Regions from separate parts of the Caballeronia sp. AZ10_KS36 genome, predicted to be linked through region 1. Evidence: predicted binding sites of a transcription regulator. Region 1 holds the regulator's gene; the other holds the start of a gene.

Evidence for each region. The regulator FNR, encoded in region 1, switches genes on or off when oxygen is low (the NO sensors DNR and NnrR bind a similar motif). The targets are predictions, from matches to a motif close to TTGATNNNNATCAA.
Region 2: NCR35_RS18035 (universal stress protein) is a predicted target of FNR. The motif match lies at 1,631-1,644, and genes of this name have one in related genera.

Annotation. Positions count from the first base shown of each region.
Region 1 covers NZ_JALQDQ010000036.1:67,707-78,652, forward strand. Annotated here, with positions in the region: gene NCR35_RS22215 (cation-translocating P-type ATPase) at 1-441, shown strand, start outside; gene NCR35_RS22220 (AI-2E family transporter) at 514-1,644, shown strand; gene NCR35_RS22225 (heavy metal translocating P-type ATPase) at 1,641-3,959, shown strand; gene NCR35_RS22230 (hypothetical protein) at 4,267-4,746, shown strand; gene NCR35_RS22235 (hypothetical protein) at 4,881-5,195, shown strand; gene NCR35_RS22240 (DUF3564 family protein) at 5,211-5,642, opposite strand; gene NCR35_RS22245 (c-type cytochrome) at 5,664-6,062, opposite strand; gene NCR35_RS30100 (DUF1488 family protein) at 6,144-6,620, shown strand; gene NCR35_RS22255 (zinc-dependent alcohol dehydrogenase family protein) at 6,620-7,609, shown strand; gene fnr (fumarate/nitrate reduction transcriptional regulator Fnr) at 7,620-8,444, opposite strand; gene NCR35_RS22265 (response regulator) at 8,634-9,332, opposite strand; gene NCR35_RS22270 (PAS domain-containing sensor histidine kinase) at 9,329-10,696, opposite strand; gene NCR35_RS22275 (universal stress protein) at 10,820-10,946, opposite strand, start outside.
Region 2 covers NZ_JALQDQ010000026.1:13,072-24,017, reverse strand. Annotated here, with positions in the region: gene NCR35_RS18045 (SUMF1/EgtB/PvdO family nonheme iron enzyme) at 1-149, opposite strand, end outside; gene NCR35_RS18040 (helix-turn-helix domain-containing protein) at 307-1,029, opposite strand; gene NCR35_RS18035 (universal stress protein) at 1,134-1,616, opposite strand; gene NCR35_RS18030 (MFS transporter) at 1,890-3,407, shown strand; gene NCR35_RS18025 (aldehyde dehydrogenase (NADP(+))) at 3,490-5,067, shown strand; gene NCR35_RS18020 (SMP-30/gluconolactonase/LRE family protein) at 5,123-6,061, shown strand; gene NCR35_RS18015 (GNAT family N-acetyltransferase) at 6,058-6,489, opposite strand; gene NCR35_RS18010 (short chain dehydrogenase) at 6,538-7,137, opposite strand; gene NCR35_RS18005 (hypothetical protein) at 7,226-7,693, opposite strand; gene NCR35_RS18000 (hypothetical protein) at 7,854-8,006, shown strand; gene NCR35_RS17995 (DUF3005 domain-containing protein) at 8,064-8,666, opposite strand; gene NCR35_RS17990 (DUF6566 family protein) at 8,947-9,180, shown strand; gene epsC (serine O-acetyltransferase EpsC) at 9,346-10,341, shown strand; gene folE (GTP cyclohydrolase I FolE) at 10,390-10,946, opposite strand, start outside.

The DNA of each region.
Region 1 (10,946 bases):
TTTGCGGGCGGCATGTGGCAACGGATCGTCGGCGTTGCGCTGGCGATTTCGCTTCTGACACTCGGCACCGAGGCATGCGCATTGGCGGCGGGTCAGGCGCAATGGCAGACCATGGCGTTCACGGTGCTGTCGCTTTCGCAGATGGGTCTGGTGCTGGGCATCCGCTCGGCGCGCCGGTCGGTGTTCGAACTCGGGCTGTGCTCCAACCGGGCGCTCGCGGGTGCCGTATGCCTGACCGTCGCATTGCAGATAGCGACGATCTACGTGCCGTTTTTCAACGACATGCTGCACACCGCGCCGCTCGATGCGTGGCAGTTGGCCGTGTCGCTGGCGGTGTCGAGTGTCGTGCTCGCGCTCGTCGAGTTCGAAAAGTACCTCGCGCGGCACCATCTGTTCCGCAAGGGCGCGGGAAGGACGTCGCGGCATGACGCGCGTCTCTGACAGTCACGGCCGGCGTCGCGTTCGCAGATCCTGCGCGCTGCAAGCGCCAGCGCATGACGGGATGGCGCGCCGATGAAAAACAGGATGCCGTTCGATGCATCGTGGCTGCCCGCCATCGCGATCCTCGCGCTCGGCGTCATGCTTGTTCGTCCGTTCGTGCAGCCCGTTCTATGGGCGCTGATCGTCGCCTATGCCACATGGCCGATACACCGCTGCGTCCTCCGGTTGCTGCGCGGCCGGGCAGCCCTGAGCGCATTGACGGCGACCCTGCTGCTGGCGCTGGCGGCCGCAGGCATTGCGTTGGCCGTCGCGGTGCCTCTGACGCACGAGACGCTCGAACTGGGCCTTCGGTTGTCCTCGTGGAGCGGGCGCGAGCCCGAGCGCGTCGCGTCGTTGGCCGCCGGGGTGCCTGTCATCGGCGAAGATCTGGCCGCGTTGATTCGCGAGTTGCCAGCACGCAGGGACGAGGTTCTTCCGTTCGGCGGCGACTGGATGCGCAATCTTCCGGCTATGGGCCGACTGGTCGGCCGCAATGCGTTCCAGTTCTTCTTTACCTTGCTCGCGTTGTACTTCGTCTATCGATACGGCGCAGAGCTGTCGGTCCGTGCCCGCGATGTCGCTCGCCGGAGTATGGGCGGCAGACTGGACGAATACCTCGCATCGCTCGAAACCGTCGCGCGCGCCGTGCTGATAGCCGTGCCCGCGACGGCCACGGGACAGGCGGTGCTGGCCGGCGCCGGCTATTGGGCGGCGGGCGTCGATGAGCCCGTTTTGCTGACCCTGTTGACCGCGCTCGCCGCACTGGTGCCGTTCGGTGCGCTTCTGGTCTGGTTGCCGACGGGTGTGGTCCTTCTCATCGAGGGCAGGATATGGGCGGGGGCTGGCCTGCTCTTGTGGGGCGCGCTCGTGGTCAGCTCCATCGACAACGTGATTCGAATGCTCGTCATCGGCAATGCCGTGCGGATGCCGTTTGCGTTGGCATTGGCGGCAATCGTGTGCGGCGCAGCGGCCTTCGGGCCGATCGGCCTTTTCATCGGGCCTCTGGTGGCGGAAATGCTGCGCTTGCTGATTCGTGAGCACGCGATGGCCTCGCCGCGCTTTGGCCTTCGCCGATGTGCTCGGCCATCTCCAGCGGCGCATCGACGGGCGCCGTCCGCCGCACGCCCGATGCTGCGGCGCCGGTCGAAGGCAGGCAAGCCATGAGCGACGAAGCCATGCATCGCGTCAGCCCTAAACCGCGTGTGACGCAACTCACGGTCGTCTCGGTCACCGCGCTGCTGCTCACGGCCGGAGGGATGTTGCATATCGCTGGCCGCGTCGAGCTTGCGCGCTTGCTTTGGCTCGCGTGCACGCTGCCGGCGCTTGTCGTGCTGTCGGTATCCATCGTGCGTGCGCTGCGTCGCCGCGAGCCGGGCGTCGATATCCTCGCGCTGCTCTCGATATGCGTGGCGGCTGCCGTCGGCGAGTCGCTGACTGCGGCCATCGTCTCGCTGATGGTCGCAAGCGGCGGCGCGCTCGAAGGCTTCGCGCAGAACCGCGCGCGCAAGGCCTTGTCTGCGCTCCTGAGCCGCGCGCCGCAGCAGGCGCATCGCTTCGAAGACGGCGAGTGGCGGCGTATCGAGCCCGAGGCGGCGTGCCCCGGCGACCGGCTGCTCGTGCGGGCGGGCGAAAGCGTCCCGGTGGACGGCACGCTGCTCGGCGAAGCCGCGCTCGACGAATCCGCCGTGACGGGCGAGTCGGCGGTCATGGCGCGCAGCGCGGGGCACGCGGTCAGGAGCGGCGTCATCAACGCCGGCGCGCCGTTCGAGATGATCGCCACGGCTGCGGCACGCGACAGCACGTTCGCGGGCATCGTCCGCATGGTGGAGACGGCGCAGCGGTCGCGAAGCCGCGCCGTGCGGCTCGCGGACCGCTATGCGCTGCTGTTCGTCCCGTTCACGATGATCCTGGCAGGCGGCGTCTGGTTCGCCACGAGAGACGTCGTTCGCGCGCTGGCCGTGCTGGTCGTCGCCACGCCTTGTCCGCTGATACTCGCCGTGCCGGTGGCGATCGTCTCGGGCATCTCCGCCTGCGCGAAACGCGGCGTGCTGATCAAGGACGGCGGCGCGCTGGAACGCCTCGCGAGCACACAGGTGCTCTTCTTCGACAAGACCGGAACGCTGACGAGCGGGCAGGCGAAGCTCGTGCGCATCGAGTGCAGCGAAGGTTTCGCGTCCGACTCCGTGCTGCACATGGCCGCGTCGCTTGCGCAGGCTTCGCCTCATGTCGTGGCGGAGTCGGTGACGCTTGCCGCCCGCAAGCGGGGCATGCGCCTCGCCGCGCCGACGGAAGTGGTCGAGTCGGCCGGGGCGGGCGTGAGCGGCACGGTCGACGGAAAACGCGTGGTCATAGGCTCGTTCGGCCATGCGGCGGCCGGCGCGCCCGCGGCGCCGTGGAGCGCGGCCTTTTTGCGCCGTCTCGGACGCGAAGGCGGTTCGTCGCTCTTCGTCGATATCGACGGCGTCATGGCCGGCGCGTTGTGGCTCGCGGACGATGTCCGCCTCGATACGCCGAGAGCATTGCGCTTGCTTCGGCAGGCCGGCATCGCGCGGCTCGGCATGCTGACGGGCGACCGGCGCGATGTCGCCGAAGCCATCGGCGCGAGCCTCGGCGTGACGGAGGTCTACGCGGAACAGACGCCGGCGGACAAGCTCGCGGACATTCAGGCAGCGCAGAAGGGCGCGGTCGTGGCGATGGTCGGCGACGGCATCAACGATGCCCCCGCGCTTGCCGCAGCGGACGTCGGCATTGCGATGGGCGCGCGCGGCGTGGCGGCATCGGCGGAGGCGGCCGACGTCGTGCTGCTTGCCGACCGGCTCGATCGCCTCGTGGATGCGTTGCGCATCGCGCGGTCGTCGCGCCGCATTGCCGTGCAGTGCGTGATGAGCGGCATGGGCCTGTCGGTCGCGGCGATGATCGTGGCGGCGCTCGGCCTGCTGAGGCCGCTGGAAGGCGCGGTGCTGCAGGAACTGATCGACGTCGCCGTCATAGGCAATGCGCTGCGGGCATTGCGAACGGCAACGCGGGCACGCGGCATGAAGGCGCTGCCGCCAGGCGAATCGGGCCGCTTGCGCGCGGCTCACTCGGAAATCGAACCGTTGCTCGACGAACTCAGACGCATAGCCTACCAATTGCCCGAGTTGCCCGGCGCCTCGATAAAGGCGGAACTGGAGAGGATCAACGAGCGCCTGACGCGCGAGCTTCTGCCTCACGAAGAGCGGGACGACCTGCACCTCTATCCGTATCTGGCGAAGCGCCTCGCCGGCGACGATCCGATGGCCGCACTGAGCGGCAGTCATCGCGAGATTTTTCGCCTTGTTTTCCAGTTGCGGCGACTCGCGGCCGATCTCCCGGCTGAAGACAATGACGCGCCGGCGAGGAAGGAGATACAGCGCCTCCTTTTCGCGCTCGATGAAATCGTGCGGGTTCATTGTGCGCAGGAGGACGAACTCTTCGACAGCCTCGAGGAGGACGCTTGATGCGCTGCCGCCCGCGTGCGGAACGACGACTTCATGGGCGAATGCGATGAGCAAGATCCTCGGAATAGCGGCCATCGCGCTGGCGACGGTGTTCGTCGTCGCATTGGCGGCGCTCGGCTATGTGATATGGAAAAACGCGGATTGATTTGGCGGTGAGGCGGCGAGGCGGCGTGGCAGCCGCTCTTGCGCGCAGTGCAGTGTGTTGCACCGACACCGCATATGGCCGTCCACTGAGGCAGATCAATAACACCGCGCTACATTGCGGTATGGTTATTTCGCGTGACGACGATTACAGATGGAGCGCGAGATGAGATTCCGCATGCTGTATGCGGCGTTGCTGCTGACTGTGGCCGCTTGTTCGTCCGACGCGCGCTGGAATCGTTTCAGGGAGACCGAGCCGCGACTCGCAGAAGCAAGAGAGCTGGCGTCGGTCGAATGCACGGGTCGCGAAGAATGCACGGCGCGCTGGGAGCGCACGCGGCAGTATGTGGCGCGTTATTCGGCCACGCGCATCCGTCGCGCGGACGCGGCCAGCATCGAGACAGGGCGTCCGCTCGAAGCAGGCGTCGTTTATCTTTGGGCCACGCGCACGCCGGCGGCCGGCAATGGCTTCGACGGCGACCGGGCGCGCATCAGCCTGAGGGGCATGTGCCGCGGCATGTACGGCATGGACGGCGGCCCGGGCTGGCTGTATTCGAGCTGCGCGAGCCAGATTCGCAGCATCGAGATGAACTTCAGAGCTTATGTCGTCGAACCGGGTTCGCGCTTGCCCGACGACGCAGCATGACAGCGCGCTGCTTGATGTGAGTCAACCGCGTCCGGCGCGAATCCAGGACGATGGTCTAATCGCCACGATCTGAACCATCAGAAAGGGTGTTCACCGGCGCGCCGGCACTTGCAGAGAGAGGGGAGAACAAAGCCATGGGCCTCGGATTGCAGATTGCGTATCTCGGATTCGCGGGGTCCAACGACGCGGAACGCGAGGCGGGCGTGGAACTCGTGCGGCTGGAACGGCTCGCGAAGGACATCGCCAATTGCCATCTGACGGTCGAGGCTTACCGCGATCCATCCGGACAGCGCGTTTTCGATGCGCGCCTCGATCTCATCACGCGCGAGTTCGACCTCCTGCCCGTCGCAAGCAGTACCGACGCGGACCTGAGCATCGCGATTCACCACGCGTTCGACAATGCCGTGGGCCTGCTGAAGCAACGGTTCATGTCGTCGCCGGCGCGTTGAGGACGGGTGGCGTTTCTACGTTGCGCTGAAGCCCAAGCCGGCCGATCGCGCACAGTCCTCTTCGTCGGAGAAGAGTTCGTGCTCGGGGACCGTCGTCTCGCAGTCGATGCACTGGATATGCCAATGTCCGGATAGCTTCGCGGGCGTTGCTCTGCTGCCGCGCGATGCGAGATAGTCGGCGTGGCCTTGCTGCATCGGCTCCGGTACGCTGGTCGCTTTGGGCAGGGCAGCGAGCACCAGTCCGTGCAGCAAGACGAGCGGCACGAAGGTGCCCGAATCGCGCAGCAGCGTGCCTTCGGGCGCGGATTCCCACGTTCCCCATGCCGGCAACTCGACGCGTTCGTGCGCTTCGCGCGACCAGCGGCCGCGTTCGCGGTCGATCCACAGCACTGCAAACGCCGATTGCGCGGCGTGATCGAAACCATCGAGCTTGATCGTGATACGCATGTCGCTCTCCATGGAGGACGTCTAGTGGCGCAACACCCATTGCACGAGCGTATGCGCGTCTTCCGCCGAAATCGACCCGCCGCGCTCGGGCGGCGAAGGCATCGCCATGTCGCCCCAGTGTGCGCGCCCGCCCACGCGCAACTTGTGTTCGAGCATCGCCTGCGCTTTCGGATCGTCGCGATAGCGCTCGGCGATCTGCTGGAACGAGGGCGCGAGGAAAGGCGAATCGTTGGTATGACAGAACATGCAGTGGTGCTGATCGACGAGCGCGTTGACTTCCGTCTGCGCCAGCGCGGGCGCGGCGCTCAAGAGCACGCCCGCGACGATGCCGATGAGGAGCGCATGACGGGCGCGGACGGCTCGGTCGGCGCGCGGGTCGGCGCGAGGTTCGGCGCGAGGTTCGGCGCAGTAAGTGAGCATGGCGGCGCAAGGGTTCCGGGTGAAGACACATGACGATGATGCGGCCGCACGGCACGAGCCTCTTGATCTGCATCAAGCGGCATGGCCACGGGCAAGCGAACAATCATAGGTATGTCGCGATCGAAGGGCGGCGAGCCGGCGCCGCTTGACTCATCCCGTGCGAGGCACATCACCATGAACATCACGTTTTCGCAGAGCGCGCCCATCTATGCAGGCGATGAACCCGCTCTCACCTTCTATGCCTATGTCGACGGCGCGCGTATCCCCTGCACCATCTCGGCAGAGGCGCTGGAAGATCATTTCGGCGCGGCTTCGTCGCGGGAAGAAGACTTGCGGCACGCGTTCGAACTGGGCCGCGTCGCGATAGAAGGCGCCGCCGAGCAATTGCTGACCAGCGTGGGACGAATGCCGGTCATGCTGCGCAGCGGCTATTTTCGTTTCGACGACGGCGGCGCGGCGCGGGTACAGCGGCATCGAGCACGGCGACTGCCGGACGATGCACCCGCCGCCCACACAGGAAGCGTCTATCAACGAAGCGATACGCACGGAGCCGAATGATGCGTGCAATGCTCTACGACGGCGCCGCCCCGCAACTGCGCGCCGCCGACATCGACGATCCTGTCGCCGGTCCGGGGCAACTGCTCGTGGATGTCGTCGCGTGCGGCGTGTGCCGGACGGACTTGCATGTCGTGGACGGCGAACTGGCGCATCCGAAACGGCCGGTCGTTCCGGGGCACGAAGTCGTCGGCCGCGTTGCCGCGATCGGCGCGGGCGTGGACGGCTTCGTCGTGGGCGACCGCGTGGGCGTGCCGTGGCTCGGCCACACGTGCGGCCACTGCGCCTATTGCGCGACGCGCCGCGAGAATCTGTGCGACAGCCCCGGCTTCACCGGCTATACGCTGGATGGGGGCTACGCGGAGCGAATGGTCGCGGATAGCCGGTTCTGCCTGCATCTGCCGTCGCGCTACGGCGACGTCGAAGCCGCGCCGCTCCTGTGCGCGGGACTCATCGGCTACCGGACGCTCAAGATGGCGGGCGATGCGAGGCGCATCGGCATCTACGGCTTCGGCGCGGCGGCGCATATCGTCGCGCAGATCGCCCGGCACGAGGGCCGCACCGTCTATGCGTTCACGCGCGCGCAAGACAGCGCCGCTCAAGCCCTTGCGCTGCAACTGGGCGCGGCGTGGGCCGGAAGCAGCGACGAGCGGCCGCCCGAAGAACTCGACGCCGCGCTCGTCTTCGCGCCATCCGGCGCGCTCGTGCCTGCGGCGCTCGCGGCGCTGGCGAAGGGCGGCGTCGTCGTGTGCGGCGGCATCCATATGAGCGACATTCCCGCGTTCCCGTATGCGCTGTTGTGGGGCGAGCGGCGCATCGTGTCGGTGGCGAACCTGACGCGCGCCGATGGTCAGGAATTCATGCAGCGCGCGGCGTCCATCCCGCTCCATCTGCAAACGACCGTCTATCCGCTCGCCGACGCGAACCGCGCGCTTTCCGATCTTCGCGAAGGACGCATGGTCGGCGCCGCGGTGCTGCGCATCGCGGCGTGAGTGCATTCGTTCACACGCTTTCCAGCTCCGCCTGATCGAGAATGCGCACGTCCTTGCCGCGCGCATCGACCACGCCGGCTTTCTGGAGCTTCGAGAACATGCGGCTCACGGTTTCCAGCTTGAGCCCGAGATAACTGCCGATCTCTTCGCGCGTCATGCGCAACACGAACTGCGCCGGCGAATAACCGCGCGCCTTCATGCGCGTCGAGATGTTCAGCAGAAAAGCGGCGACGCGCTGTTCGGCCGTCATCGTGCCGAGCAACATCATCAGGCTCGATTCGCGCACGATCTCGCTGCTCATCAGCCGGTGCACGTGATGCTGGATCGCCTTAACTTCGCGGCAAAGCACCTCGAGCAGATCGAACGGAATGATGCACACGACGCTGTCTTCGAGCGCGATCGCATCGCAGTTGTGGTGGTCCGAGCTGACGCCGTCGAGCCCGAGCGCGTCGCCAGCGAGGTAGAAGCCCGTGAGCTGCTCTTGTCCTTCGCGGTGCAGCACCACGGTCTTGAAGCAGCCGCTGCGCACCGCATAGAGGCTCTGGAACGCGTCGCCGCAACGGTAGAGGGTCTCGCCGCGCCGCACGGTGCGCGTCGAGCAGATGATGGCATCGAGCCGCGCGGATTCATCCGGCGTGAGCCCGCTCGGCATGCAGACGCGCTGCATCGAGCAGGTCGAACAGCGTACGGACTTGTGCTTGATGTCGCAGTCGGCGCGATCGGCGCTATTGGCGGAACGGGTGGAATCGGTTGAATGGGCGATCTGAAACACGCGGCGCGATGCCGGTGCCGATGCGGGTGACGTAGCCGTTCTGCCATCGCTTACCGGAAACATGATGCCTCCTGTCGAACTCGATTCGCGCACGCGTGCCAGCTTCGATCGCAAGGCCCGACAGCCTCGATGCGCAACGGTTGGTTGATGCATCGAATTATTTACCGCGCCATCTCAAAAATATATCGGCGCGCGTGGAAAGTTCGGTAGGCGTTTCCGAAGCGGTGTAGGGAAATCCTGACAAGCCTGCGCTCAAACGTCGCGGCCGGCGTCGCTATGGCCGCTGTTGTCGCTGCCGTCGCTGTCGTCGGTATCGTCGTCCAGGAGCTTGTGCCGCACGGCATAACGCACGAGTGCGGCCTCGTGCGGCAGGTGCATCTTTTCGAGGATGCGCGCTTTATACGTGCTGACCGTCTTCGCGCTCACGTACAGCGCGTCGCCGATCTCGTTGATGGATTCGCCCGCGCACAGCCGCCGGAACACGTCGAACTCGCGGTCGGACAGGCGCTGATGCGGAAGCGCGTCGGCGGGTTCGGCGAGGCTTTGCGCCATGCGCTCGGCCATGGCGAGGCTGACATATGCGCCGCCCGCCGCGACCTTCGCGAGCGCCGCAACCAGTTCCGCGCTCGCGCTTTCCTTGGTCAGATAGCCCGACGCCCCGGCCTTGAACGCACGCGCCGCGTATTGCTGTTCGGCGTGCATCGTGAGGACGAGAATGCGCAGCGCGGGGCGTTCTTCCTTGATCTGCTTCAACAGGTCCAGCCCGTGACGGCCGGGCATCGACAGGTCGAGCACGAGCACGTTGGCGTCGGTCGCGCGCGCAAGCTGGAGCGTGCTCGCGCCATCGCTCGCCTCGCCCGCGACTTCGAATCCGTGCGCGTTGTCGAGGATATGGCGCAGGCCTTCCCGCACCATCGCATGGTCGTCCGCAATCAGCACCTTGATCGTCATGGTTGCGATTCCTGTTCGCTCACGGCAGCAAGCGGCAGCCGGACGGTCAGCGCGAAGCCGTCGTCCGGGTTCGATTCGATCAGTACCGTGCCGCCCAGCGCGTTCGCGCGCTCGCGCACGCCGAGCAGGCCGAACGACTTGCCGTTCGCGCCGGGCAACGCGGGCGCGCCGACGCCGTCGTCCTCGACACGCAGCACGCAATGGGCGTCGTGCGCGCCGAGCGTGAGCTTCACGCGGCTTGCGCGCGCATGCAGCGCGACGTTGTCGAGCGCCTCCTCAATGATACGGAAAACGGCGGTCGCTGCGTTCGTATTGAAGGCGATCTCGCCCGTGCCGAACTCGCATTCCACGTCGATGCCCTGCCGTTGCGTGAAGTCGTCGACGAGCCAGTCGATGGCGGCGGCGAGTCCCAGATCGTCGAGCATGACGGGCCGCTGATGAGCGGCGATGCGCCGCAACGAAGCGATGTTGCCGTCGATCGCCCGGCGCATGCGCGCGAGCTGGCCGGCCACGTCGTCGCGCGGCGCGGCGCTGGCGTTGAGCCGCGCTTCGAGCGCGGCGACGTCCATCTTCAGCGCGCTCAGTGTTTGTCCGACATCGTCGTGCAATTCGCGCGCAATGCGCGTCCTTTCCTTTTCGCGCTCGTGCTGAAGATTGGCCGACAGCGCGCGCAGTTCCTCGCGCGAACGTTGCAGTTCCGCCTCGGCCTCAACGCGCTGGGTCACGTCGCGCAGAATGACCGTGAAGAGCTTGCCGTCGATATCGTCGATCTGGGAGATGGATGCCTCGACGGGAAACTCCTCGCCGTCCGCCCGCAGGCCGTACAGCACGCGCTGCGCGCCCATCTGACGGTCGGACACGCCCGTCTGTCCGAAACGCCGGACCTGTTCCTCGTGGGCCGTGCGGTATCGCTCGGGGATGAAGCGCGACAGCGACGCGCCGATGGCCTCGCTCGCCGGGCAGCGGAACACGCGCTCGGCCATTGGATTGAAGAGCACGATGCGCTGCTGCGCATCGACGGTGATGATGGCTTCGGTCGTCGCGCGAATGATGCCGTCGAGCCGCGCCTGGGGCAGTGTGGCCGACGCGGGCGCGACGCCGTGCATGCGGCGTCGCATGAGGAAGACGAGGTAGACGAGGCAGGCGAGCAGCACGGCGCTCGCCAGTCCGCTCGCGATGAGCAATACCGCGACGCGCGGCGTAAGCGCGGAAGCGTTCAGCGTGCTTCGAACGAGGGCCCACCATGCCGCAAAGAGTATCGCGCCGGCGAGCACGGCGGTCGCGAACCCGGCGCGCGGCGCGACGACCCGGCCTGCCGAAGCGGCCGATGCCGTGACGGAATCCGGGCCATCGTTGTTGGTCATATCGGCCTGATGCGAAAGTCCGCGCGGTCGCGCTATTTCAGCCTGACCGGGCGGTTCCAGTAAGCGCGTGGTGAATGCATTATCGCCGATCCCTTGCCGACGCACGCGCAGGCTTTCGCCGTCTCAATCGCTGGCGGCGGCCGCCTCGCGTCTCGCGAGTTCCTCGGCATCGCGCCCGGGCACGAGCATCACGGGCCAGCGCGAGAGCCGAACGAAGCGTTCCGCCACGCTGCCGAGCACGAGGCGCCGC
Region 2 (10,946 bases), on a different contig from region 1:
CCGATATAGAAGACGATACGGTGGCGCTCGGCAATCGGCCGGTCGTACAGATGCTCGCGCTTGACGATATCGAAGAGTTCGTCGGTGACGCGGCGCGCTTCGGCGAGCCGGTCGAGCAGCGGATGACGCAGGGATGGTTCGCGATTCATGTCGCTCGGTCTCCGTGGCAGGCCAAGGCTGTGCCCTGGAAAACAAAAAGACTAATGCGAAGCGAAGCGCGTGCCAAGCCGATAATGGCCGGCGTTTGTTCGGGCGCGGCGAACAGTCGGGCGCGAAGCCGCACCGGGCGGGGCGGCAGGCAAATTGTCAGATACTGCGCAGGCGCTCGAAATCGCGGATGCGAATGGATTTGCCGTGCGCCTCGATCAGCCCGAGCTTGTCGAAGCGCGAGAGCGTGCGGCTCACGGTTTCGAGCGTCATGCCGAGATAGCTGCCGATGTCGTCGCGCGTCATGCGCATGGTGAACTCAGTCGCCGCATAGCCGCGCCGCGCGAGCCGCGCCGACATATCGAGCAGAAGGCGCGCGACGCGTTCGTCGGCGCGCAGCATGCCGAGTCGCACGACATGGTCCGATTCGCGGTTGATCGCCTGGCTCATCATGCGGTGCATGCGCCGCTGAAGCGCGTCGGTTTCGCGGCACATGCGCTCGAAAAGCGCGTACGGCACGACGCAGACCGTGCTGTCTTCCAGCGCCACCGCGTCGCACGTATGCCGCCCGTCGCCGATGCCGTCGAGACCCAGCGCGTCACCCGCGAGCAGCAGTCCGGTGACGCGCTCGCGGCCGCCGTCGCGGCTGCCGTCATGCGTGACGAGCGTCTTGAGCGAACCCGAGCGCACGGCGTAGAGCGAATCGAACGGGTCGCCCGTGCGGAACAGCGCCTCGCCGCGCCGTATCTTGCGGGTTACGGAGATGATGTTCTCGAGCCGCGAGACATCATTGGCGCACAGCCCTTCGGGCATGCACAGATGGCGCATGGCGCAGCTCGAACAATGCGCGGCGCGGCGCCGCATGGAAGTCGAATCGGACATGGCGGACTTCGTTTCTTGATAAATGACAAAACGATTGTCCCATAGCGGACCTTGCCGACACCGCGAAAAAATGCCGCGCCCCCGCGCCTTGCCGGATGCTTACATCATGGGTTATTCGCGACGTCCGGAACGTTTGGTACACCTGCCGCCGACGGAACCAATAGCACCGGCAGCGTGGCCTGCCGCAGACAACGCTCGGCCACGCTGCCGAGAATCAGCCGTTGCACACCCTTGCGGCCGTGCGTGCCCATCACGAGCAGGTCGGCATCGAACGTGCTGGCAGCCGAGAGAATGAGCGAGGCGACGTCGTCGCTCGCGGTGGCATCGGCGGTCACGACGCTGCCGGCAATGCCGCGCGCTTTCATCGCCTCGGCGGCCTCGCGGGCGAGCGCCGCGCCTTCTTCGGCGAGCCCCGCCTGCAACGGCGACGGATCGTAGCCGGGCACGTCCACGTAGAGCGGCGCGCTTTCGACGACGTAGAACGGCTGCATGACGGCCTCGTGCTGGACCGCGAGGTCGAGCGCCGTCTGGAAGGCGCGTTCCGAGGTGCGGCTGCCGTCGATGGCGACGAGGATGCGTTTGAACATTGGCGTGTGCTCCGTTGATCGATGTCGAAAGCGCGGCGGCGTTCCGCTGCGTCCCGGCCCTTGAGCGCGGTGAATGCACGCGGAGGATAGCGCGCGCAGGCTCGCGCATTTCTGAGATGAGTCGATCCGCCGCACGTAACGCCGTACAATTCGTCTTTCCACCGACTAAGCGCCCGCTTAACACCCGACCGCATGACCGACGCCCGCACGACCGACGCCCGCACGCCTGACGCCCCTTCTCACGCACTTGCGTTCCGCACGGCTCTTTACGCGATGCTCGGCATCGGCCTCGTCAACATGCTGGTCGCGCTGGACCAGACCGTGGTCAGCACGGCGCTGCCGTCCATCGTCGCGGAACTGCACGGCTTCGAGTATTACGCGTGGATTGCGAGCGCCTATCTGCTCGCTTCCGTCGTCACCGTGCCCGTGTTCGGGCGGCTCGGCGACTACTTCGGGCGCAAGCGCTTCGTCATTGCGGCGGTGATCACGTTCACCGTGGCGTCCGTGCTGTGCGGGCTCGCGCCGAACATGCTGTTTCTCGCGCTGGCTCGCGGGCTGCAAGGCGTCGGCGGCGGCATGATGGTCGGCACCGCGTTCGCCGCGATTCCCGATCTGTTCCCCGATCCGCGCACGCGCGTGCGCTGGCAAGTGGTGCTGGCGGCGGCCTACGGCATCGGCACGGCGGCGGGGCCGTCGCTCGGCGGCTGGATGAGCCAGCACTGGGGCTGGCGTTCGACCTTCCTCGTCAATCTGCCGGTCGGCGCGGCGGCGCTGTACTTCATCTGGGCGCATCTGCCGAATCTGCACCGGCCGCGCGAAGGCGGCGTGAAGATCGACTGGCTCGGCGCGGCGCTCGTCGCGCTCGTGCTCGGCGGGTTTCAGTCGCTGATCGAGTCCGTGCCGAAAAGCGGCCTCTCGGGCGGCAACATCGCGCTCGGCTGCGTGGTCGTGGCGGGCGCGGCGGCGCTCCTGGTCTGCGAACGGCGCGCGACGCATCCGATTCTGCCGCTCGACATCTTCCGCGATCCGCATCTGGTCACGCTGTTCACGCTGTCGTTTCTCGCGGGCTTCGTGATGTTCTCGCTGATCTTCTTCGCGCCGCTCTTGTTGCAGGGCGGCTTCGGGCTCTCGCCGCAGGAGGCCGGTCTGCTTGCGACGCCGATTGCCGCGTGCATCGCCATCGGCAGCTTTGTCAATACGCGTATCGTGATCCATCTACGCAAGCCGACGAAGATTCTGACCATCGGCTTTTCGCTCTTGCTGGTGGCGTCGGTCGCGCTGGCGTTCGCGCGCGCCACGACGCCGCATGTGTGGATCGAATTGCCGATGGCCGCGGTCGGCATCGGCCTCGGCTTCGTGCTCAACAACATGAACGTGTTCGGCCAGGAGATCGCTGGCCGCGAGCGCTTCGGCATCACGACGGCGCTGCTGCAATCGACGCGCATGGTCGGCGGCATGCTCGGCACGAGCATCGTGGGGACGATCGTCGCGCATCATTACGCGAACGTCGTGACGCGCACGATCAGCGTGCTCGGCGCGGGCGCGGCGGCGCAGTGGCAGCCGCGTTTCGCTGACCCGCGCATTCTCGTCGACGAAGCGTTGCGCGATACCATGCAGCGCGAACTGACGGCGGCGGCGCTGGACGCGCCCGCGCTCTTCGACGCCGCCCGCGATGCGCTCGTGCAGTCGGTGCACATCGGCGTCATGCTGACGGGCGTGGCCGCGCTCGTCGCCGCGCTGCTCGTGCGGCGCATCGGGCATATCACGTTCCGGCGCGCGGGCAAGGGCTGAGCGGCACGCGTAATGCGTGCGCGGCACGTTCACACTCGTTGGCGCCCGTGACGGGCGGCAGCACCAGCACGGAGAAATCACCATGATGATCACCGGAGAAATGCTGATCGGCGCGACGGCCGTACGGGGCACGGACGCCACGCTGCGCGCCTTCGACCCGGCGCGCAACGTCGATCTCGAACCCGTGTTCGGCGGCGGCGGGGCGGCGGAAGTCGCGCGCGCGTGCGAACTGGCCGACGCCGCGTTCGATCCGTATCGCCAGGCGCCGCTCGAAACGCGCGCGCAACTGCTCGAAGCAGTCGCGGACAACATCCTCGGAATGGGCGATGCGCTCATCGAGCGTGCGCAGGCCGAATCCGCGCTGGCGAAAGCGCGGCTCGAAGGCGAACGGGCACGCACGGTCGGGCAGTTGCGGCTCTTTGCGTCGCTCGTGCGCGAGGGGCGCTGGCTCACCGCGACGCTCGATTCCGCGCAGCCGGAGCGCAAGCCCGCGCCGCGCCCGGACCTGCGCTTGCAGAAGATTCCGGTCGGACCGGTCGCCGTGTTCGGCGCGAGCAATTTCCCGCTGGCGTTCTCGGTGGCGGGCGGCGATACGGCGGCGGCGCTGGCGGCGGGCTGTCCGGTCGTCGTGAAGTCGCATCCGGCGCATCTCGGCACCTCCGAGATGGTCGGGCGCGCGGTGCAGAAGGCCGTCGCGGAAACGGGCCTGCACGAAGGCGTGTTCTCGCTCGTCGTCGGCGCGGGCAACGCCATCGGCGAGGCGCTCGTCGCGCATCCGGCGATCAAGGCGGTCGGTTTCACGGGCTCGCGGCGCGGCGGGCTGGCGCTCATGGAGATCGCAGCGAAGCGCCCGGAGCCGATCCCGGTCTTCGCGGAAATGAGCAGCGTCAACCCGATGTTCGCGCTGCCGGGTGCGCTCGCCACGCGCGGCGAGTCGCTTGCGGCGGGCTACATCGACTCGGTGACGCTCGGCGTCGGACAGTTCTGCACGAACCCGGGCCTCGTGTTCGCGCTCGCGGACGCCAAGCTCGACGCTTTCGTGGATCACGCGACAGCCGCGCTCGAAAAGAAGGACGCGCAGACGATGCTTACCGCAGGCATCGCGGCGGCGTACGAGGACGGCATCCGGCATCGCGATGACTCGGGCGCGCAGCGCATCGCGACGGGAAAGGAGACGGAAGCGGCGAGCGGCGCGCTGCCGGCGCTGTATCGCGTGAGCGCGGAGCAGTTTCTCGCGACGCCGCATCTCGCCGACGAGATTTTCGGGCCGACGTCGGTTATCGTCGCGTGCGAGGACGAGGACCAGATGATCGCGGTGGCGCGTCAGCTCGAAGGCCAGCTGACGGCGACGCTGCTGATGGATAACGACGATATCGACTTGGCGCGGCGTTTGTTGCCGGTGCTCGAACGCAAGGCCGGGCGAATTCTGGCGAACGGTTTTCCGACGGGCGTCGAGGTGTCGTACGCAATGGTTCACGGCGGCCCGTATCCGGCGACATCCGATGGCCGCTCGACATCGGTCGGCGCAATGGCGATCGAGCGTTTTCTGCGGCCGGTCTGCTATCAGGACTTGCCGGCGGCGCTCTTGCCCGAGGCGCTCGCCGACGACAACCCGCTCAATCTCTGGCGCCTGCGCGATGGCGAACTGGGGCCGAACTGACAACGCCGTGTCCTCTTGCTGTGCTCCGTCCAACGTTCAACGAGAACCCGAACCGATGACCCTTTCCGACCGCCGCTATCCCGACCCCGCCGTGCGCGTGCTCGATCCGCGTTTCAACGCGCTGCGCATTGCATCGGCGTCGGTCGAGTGTCTCTATCAGGGCGCGCGCTGGTCGGAAGGGCCGGTGTGGTTCGGCGACGGGCGGTATCTCTTGTGGAGCGACATACCGAACAACCGCATCCTGCGCTGGGACGAGGAAAACGGGCAGGTCGGCGTGTTTCGCAAGCCGTCGAACAACGCGAACGGCAACACGCGCGACCGCGAAGGGCGGCTCGTGACCTGCGAGCATCTCACGCGGCGCGTGACGCGCACCGAGTACGACGGCTCCATCACCGTGCTCGCGGATCGCTATGACGGCAAGCCGCTCAATTCGCCGAACGATGTCGTCGTGAAGTCGGACGGCTCCATCTGGTTCAGCGATCCGATCTTCGGCATCGACGGCTTCTACGAAGGCGAGAAGCAGCCCTCGGAGCTGAAGCCGTGCGTGTATCGCGTCGACGGCCAGAGCGGCGAGATCGCCGTGATGATCGACGACTTCATCGGCCCGAACGGACTCGCGTTTTCGCCCGACGAATCGGTGCTGTACGTGGTCGAGTCGCGCTCGACGCCGCGCAAGATCATCGCGTTCGACGTGCTCGACGGCGGCCGCGCGCTCGGCAAGCGGCGCGAATTAATCGACGCGGGCCCCGGCACGCCGGATGGCTTTCGCGTCGATATTCACGGCAATCTGTGGTGCGGCTGGGGCATGGGCGATGCCGAGCTCGATGGCGTGCGCATCTTCACGCCGCAAGGCGAGGCGATCGGCCACATCGACCTGCCCGAGCGATGCGCGAACGTGTGCTTCGGCGGCCGGCATCGCAACCGGCTCTTCATGGCGGCGAGCCACGGGCTCTATTCGCTCTACGTCAACACGCAAGGCGTGAAGGGCGGCTAGGCGGGACGCGCGGCGGTCTTCTCCATGATCCGCTCGGGATGGGCGCTCGCGCGAAAGCCGAAGCGCGCATAGAGGCCATGCGCGTCGGACGTGACGAGCATCATGCGGCGCAAGCCCTGCAAGTCGGGATGCGCCATCACGCATTCGATCATCCACTTGCCGAGGCCCGCGCCCTGACGCTCCGGCAGCACGAAAACGTCCGCCAGATAGGCGAAGGTCGCTGTATCGGTAATCATGCGTGCATAGCCGATCTGCCGCCCGCCTTCGAAAAGGCCGAACGCGAGCGAATGACGCGCCGCGCGCTCGACCGTTTCGCGCGCGACGCCCGGCGACCAGTACGCCACTTCGCTCAGATAGCGGTGAATCACGTCGAAGTCGAACGAAGCGATGTCCGTCGTCACGCGCCATTCGCCACGAGTCCATTCCATCGGGCTGCTCCTTTCTAGGCAAGCGCCGAGCTTAAGCGAACGGCGCGCTCAATGCACGGCATACACGCGGCCGGTTTCCGCGCCTTCCACGCTGCGGCTATAGGCCAATGCCACGCGCGCCCCGCTCGCCGCCTCGAAGCCGCGAAAATACGGCCCGAAGCTCTCGCGCGCTTCTTCCAGCATGGTCGGGCTCACCGCGTTGATGCGCAGGCCGCGCGGCAGTTCGATCGCCGCGCCGCGCACGAAGCCTTCGATCGCGCCGTTGACGGCCGCCGCGCTCGCGCCTAGCCGGATCGGCTCTGCGCCGACGATGCCGCTCGTCAGCGTGAACGAGCCGCCATCGTTGAGGTAGTCGCGCGCCGTGAGCACGAGGTTGACCTGGCCCATGAGCTTGTCGTCGAGGCCTACGCGAAACTGCGCGGGCGTCATCTTGACGAGCTCGCCGAAGTGGACATGACCGGCCGTGGCGACGATCGCATCGACCCGGCCGATGGCTTCGAAAAGGCGCTTGATGCTGTCCAGATCGAGCAGGTCGACGCGATGGGCGCCACGCGTCGCGCCGATCTCGATGACTTCGTGACGCGGTTGGAATTCGGCGCAGACGGCCCGGCCTACCGTGCCGGTCGCGCCGATGACAGCGATTTTCATGAGCAGCCTCGCAAGCCTTGCAGTGGGAGAACGGCAACGCATTGTGCCCGCGCAAAGGCGCGCTGAAAAGCCGCTGCAGGAAGCGGCGTCAGGCGGCCCGGCGCGCAGGCATCGGCGAGAGCAGGAACAGCGACGCCGCGAAACGGCACGCGAGCGTCAGCCCCGACACCACGGCCGCTGCGGGAAAGACGTGCCATTGCAGCGCGAGCGTCGGCGCGACCAGCGCCACGGTGACGAAGCCGAGCGCGACGGTCAGCCAGCGCGCCCATTGCAGGCGGGAGGCGACGCACAGATACAGCAGGCCGACGAGCACGCGCGACACGATGGACGCCGCGACCGGATGGCTTGCCGCATCGCCCGGAAAGCCCATGGCGAGCGCGAGCCCGAGTTCCGCCCACGACAGCGCGTAGGCGGCCCCGAGGCACGCGAGCGCCGACTTGAACCGTTGCTGCGCCGCGCTGCGTTCGGGAGCGGCGGGACGCGCTTCGCGCGGTGCGTCGTCGTCGCCGGTCTCGTCCGTGGCGTTCAGGCCGTCGTAGGTCTGACTCGTGGTCATCGCCTTCCCCTTTATTCGAATGTATGCGGTCCCGGATTCTTGTCTTTGGTTCGCTCGTGAAAGAGCAGAAGGCATAGCGCAATCTTTGTGCCTGCCTCGCGCCGGCTTCGGAATGATCTTTGCTGTGGTGCTAGCGACGTCACGACAAAAGGAGCCGACGATGAGCAACACGAAAGAGCAGAACCCGACTTCCGAGCGCGATGAAGACACGGTCGACAAGGCCGTGGAAGACACGTTCCCGGCCAGCGATCCGCCCGCAACGGGCGGCGTGACCCGCATCGAGACGGATGACGAGAAGGACGAAAAGAAGTAAGCGTAGCGCGGCGGCCGCGCCCTCAATGCGCGGCCGCCCGATTACTTTTGAGGCCGTTCACGACCGTTCGATCACGATCAGGCGCGACGGCCGCAAGTGGTTCAGCGCATAGTGCGTGCGCCCTTGCAGCGTATGGCCGTGCGCATCGCGCGCGACGAAGCGCAGATGTTCCTCGACGTCCGGCACCGCGGGCGCGACCATTCCCCGATCGATGACGCGATACCCGTTCGCCACCGCGAGCGCGAATCCCTTGTGCCCGGGACGGCTATCGAAACCGGCGAGGACGCCGCTCGCCTCCGGCACATGGTTCGATAGCGTGGCATTCGAGAAGATCACGGCGTCTGGCTCGCGGGCGAGCATTTCCGCTTCGCGCTTCGCGTGAATGTTCTTCGCGTCGGTATCGACGGTGTCGTCGAGCGTGTCGTCGTTGAGGACGTCGACGCCACGCGGCCGGCGCTGCCCGGCATCCGTCACCGCCGCCGCTGCCGCCGCTGCCTGTTCGGCTTGCGCCGGTTGCGGGCGCGCGTCGCGGCCGGACTCCGCCGCTTGCGCATCGCTCATGCGGATGTGCGCCGTCTCCGTCGACGGCGTCTTGATGGGACTGTCGGCCGCGCGGCCGGCCTGCCTGTCTTGCGGCTCGTTGGATTCGGCGTTGTTCATCTCGCGTTCCTCCTGCAAACAAAGAAGGGCTTCGGCAAAAGTCGTTCCGGTTATTTAGCGACGGAACCGCCGCCCTCATCCGATGGACATCGTCCGGGCCGCCCAAAATTTCGCGGGCGATTTTCGAGACTAAGGGCTTTCACTACCAGTATTATTTGTAGCTTGTCGCCGGCAAAGCGCAATAGGCGGAACGCGAGCATTCAGGAGGGGCGTTCAGGACACCTGCCGGCGTGACAGCAATGCCATTCGAAAGAGCAGGGCACTTTAAGACGGGTGACTCATGCAACACGATGCCGCCTTTTCGCATAGAGGCTATCTGCTGAACTGCGCGCCCGCACGGACGGCAGAAGGCACGTACCAACCTTACGTGGTGATCTCGCGATCGAGCGACGGCGAACTGGTCGCGAACCGCTTCTTTCCCGCGGATCTGCGCTTTCGCAGCGAGGACGAGGCTATCGCGCACGCGCGCGACTGGGCCGTGCGCTGGATCGACGCGAGCCACGTCACGGTCTAGCGCCGGGAGCCGCGCCCATGACTTGCAAACGATTGCGCGCAACCTATGCTGGACGCGGCGCGCGCGCGTTGCGGCACGGTCGGTCGAAACCGGGTACTCTTGGCGTTCGTCCGCCGCGCCGGCCGCGGCGGTTGTCATCATCGCTCAGAGATTGATACGCAGAACATGGCTTCGCCCAGCAGATCCGTGCCGCCCGGCACTTCGCCCGAATCATCCGGTGCCGTCACCGCTCCCGCACCGCGCGAATGGGGCTTGTCGCGCATCGTGGCGGAGTTGCGCGAGTCGCGCGAACAACTGCATCGCACGCGGCATCCGCTCGGCATCCGCGAGCTGCCGTCGCGCGACGCCATCGTGAAGATCGTCAACGGGCTGCGCTCCGCGCTCTTTCCAACGCATTACGGCACGCCCGATCTCACCGACGAAAGCGTGGATTACTACGTCGGCCAGACGCTCGAAACCACGTTGCGGCTGCTGCACGAGCAGATTCGCCGCGCCTTGCGCTTTCTGCCGGAACATCGCGAGACGAGCGACGCCGACCTAAGCGCGAAGGCGTTCGAAACCGCGCGGGAATTCGGCGCGCAGCTGCCCGCCATCCGGGCGCTGCTGGTGTCGGACATTCTGGCCGCGTTTTCGGGCGATCCGGCCGCGCAGCACATCACCGAGATTCTGCTGTGCTATCCCGGCGTGTGGGCCATGATGCATCATCGGCTCGCGCATGCGCTGCACCGTCTGGGCGTGCCGCTGCTGGCGCGCTTCATCAACGAGATCGCGCATTCGCTGACGGGCATCGACATTCACCCGGGCGCGACCATCGGCCCGAGCTTTTTCATCGATCACGGCACGGGCGTGGTGATCGGCGAGACGGCGGTCATCGGCGAGCGCGTGCGCGTTTATCAGGCCGTGACGCTCGGCGCGAAGAGCTTTCCCGCCGGTGGCGACGGCATGCTCGTGAAGGGCAATGCGCGCCATCCTATCGTCGAGGACGATGTCGTGATTTACGCGGGCGCGACCATTCTCGGGCGCGTCACCATCGGCAAAGGCTCGGTGATCGGCGGCAACGTCTGGTTGACGCACAGTGTTCCGCCGGGCAGCAACGTGTCGCAAGGCAAGGTGCGCGAAGGCACGGGCGCCGATGCGCCGCGCAACGGCTTCGGCGCATGAAACGCAAAAGGGCCGCGGCGCGGCCCTTTTGCTTTTTCATTAGTCTCTTCAGGTATTCGACACGCTGAAGCCGGACGGTTGCCCGACGATGGCGAGAAATTCGCGCCGCGTGGAAGGGTCGTCGCGGAACGAGCCGAGCATGCGCGAGGTCACCATCGAGACGCCCGCCTTATGCACGCCGCGCGTGGACATGCACTGATGCGCGGCTTCGAGAATCACGCCGACGCCGAGCGGTTGCAGCACTTCTTCGAGCGTATCGGCGATCTGCGCGGTCATCTTCTCCTGAATCTGCAGGCGCTTGGCGAAAGCATCGACGAGACGCGCGAGCTTGGAAATGCCGACGACGCGCTTGTTCGGCAGATAGGCGACGTGCGCCCGGCCGATGATCGGCACCATGTGATGCTCGCAATAGCTCTCGAAGCGAATGTCCTTGAGCACGATCATCTCGTCGTAGCCCTGCACTTCGGAGAACGTGCGCGCGAGAATCTCGTGCGGGTTCTGCGCGTAACCGGCGAAGAACTCCTCGTAGGAACGGACGACGCGCGCCGGCGTATCGAGAAGACCTTCGCGGCGCGGATCGTCGCCGGCCCAGCGCAGGAGCACGC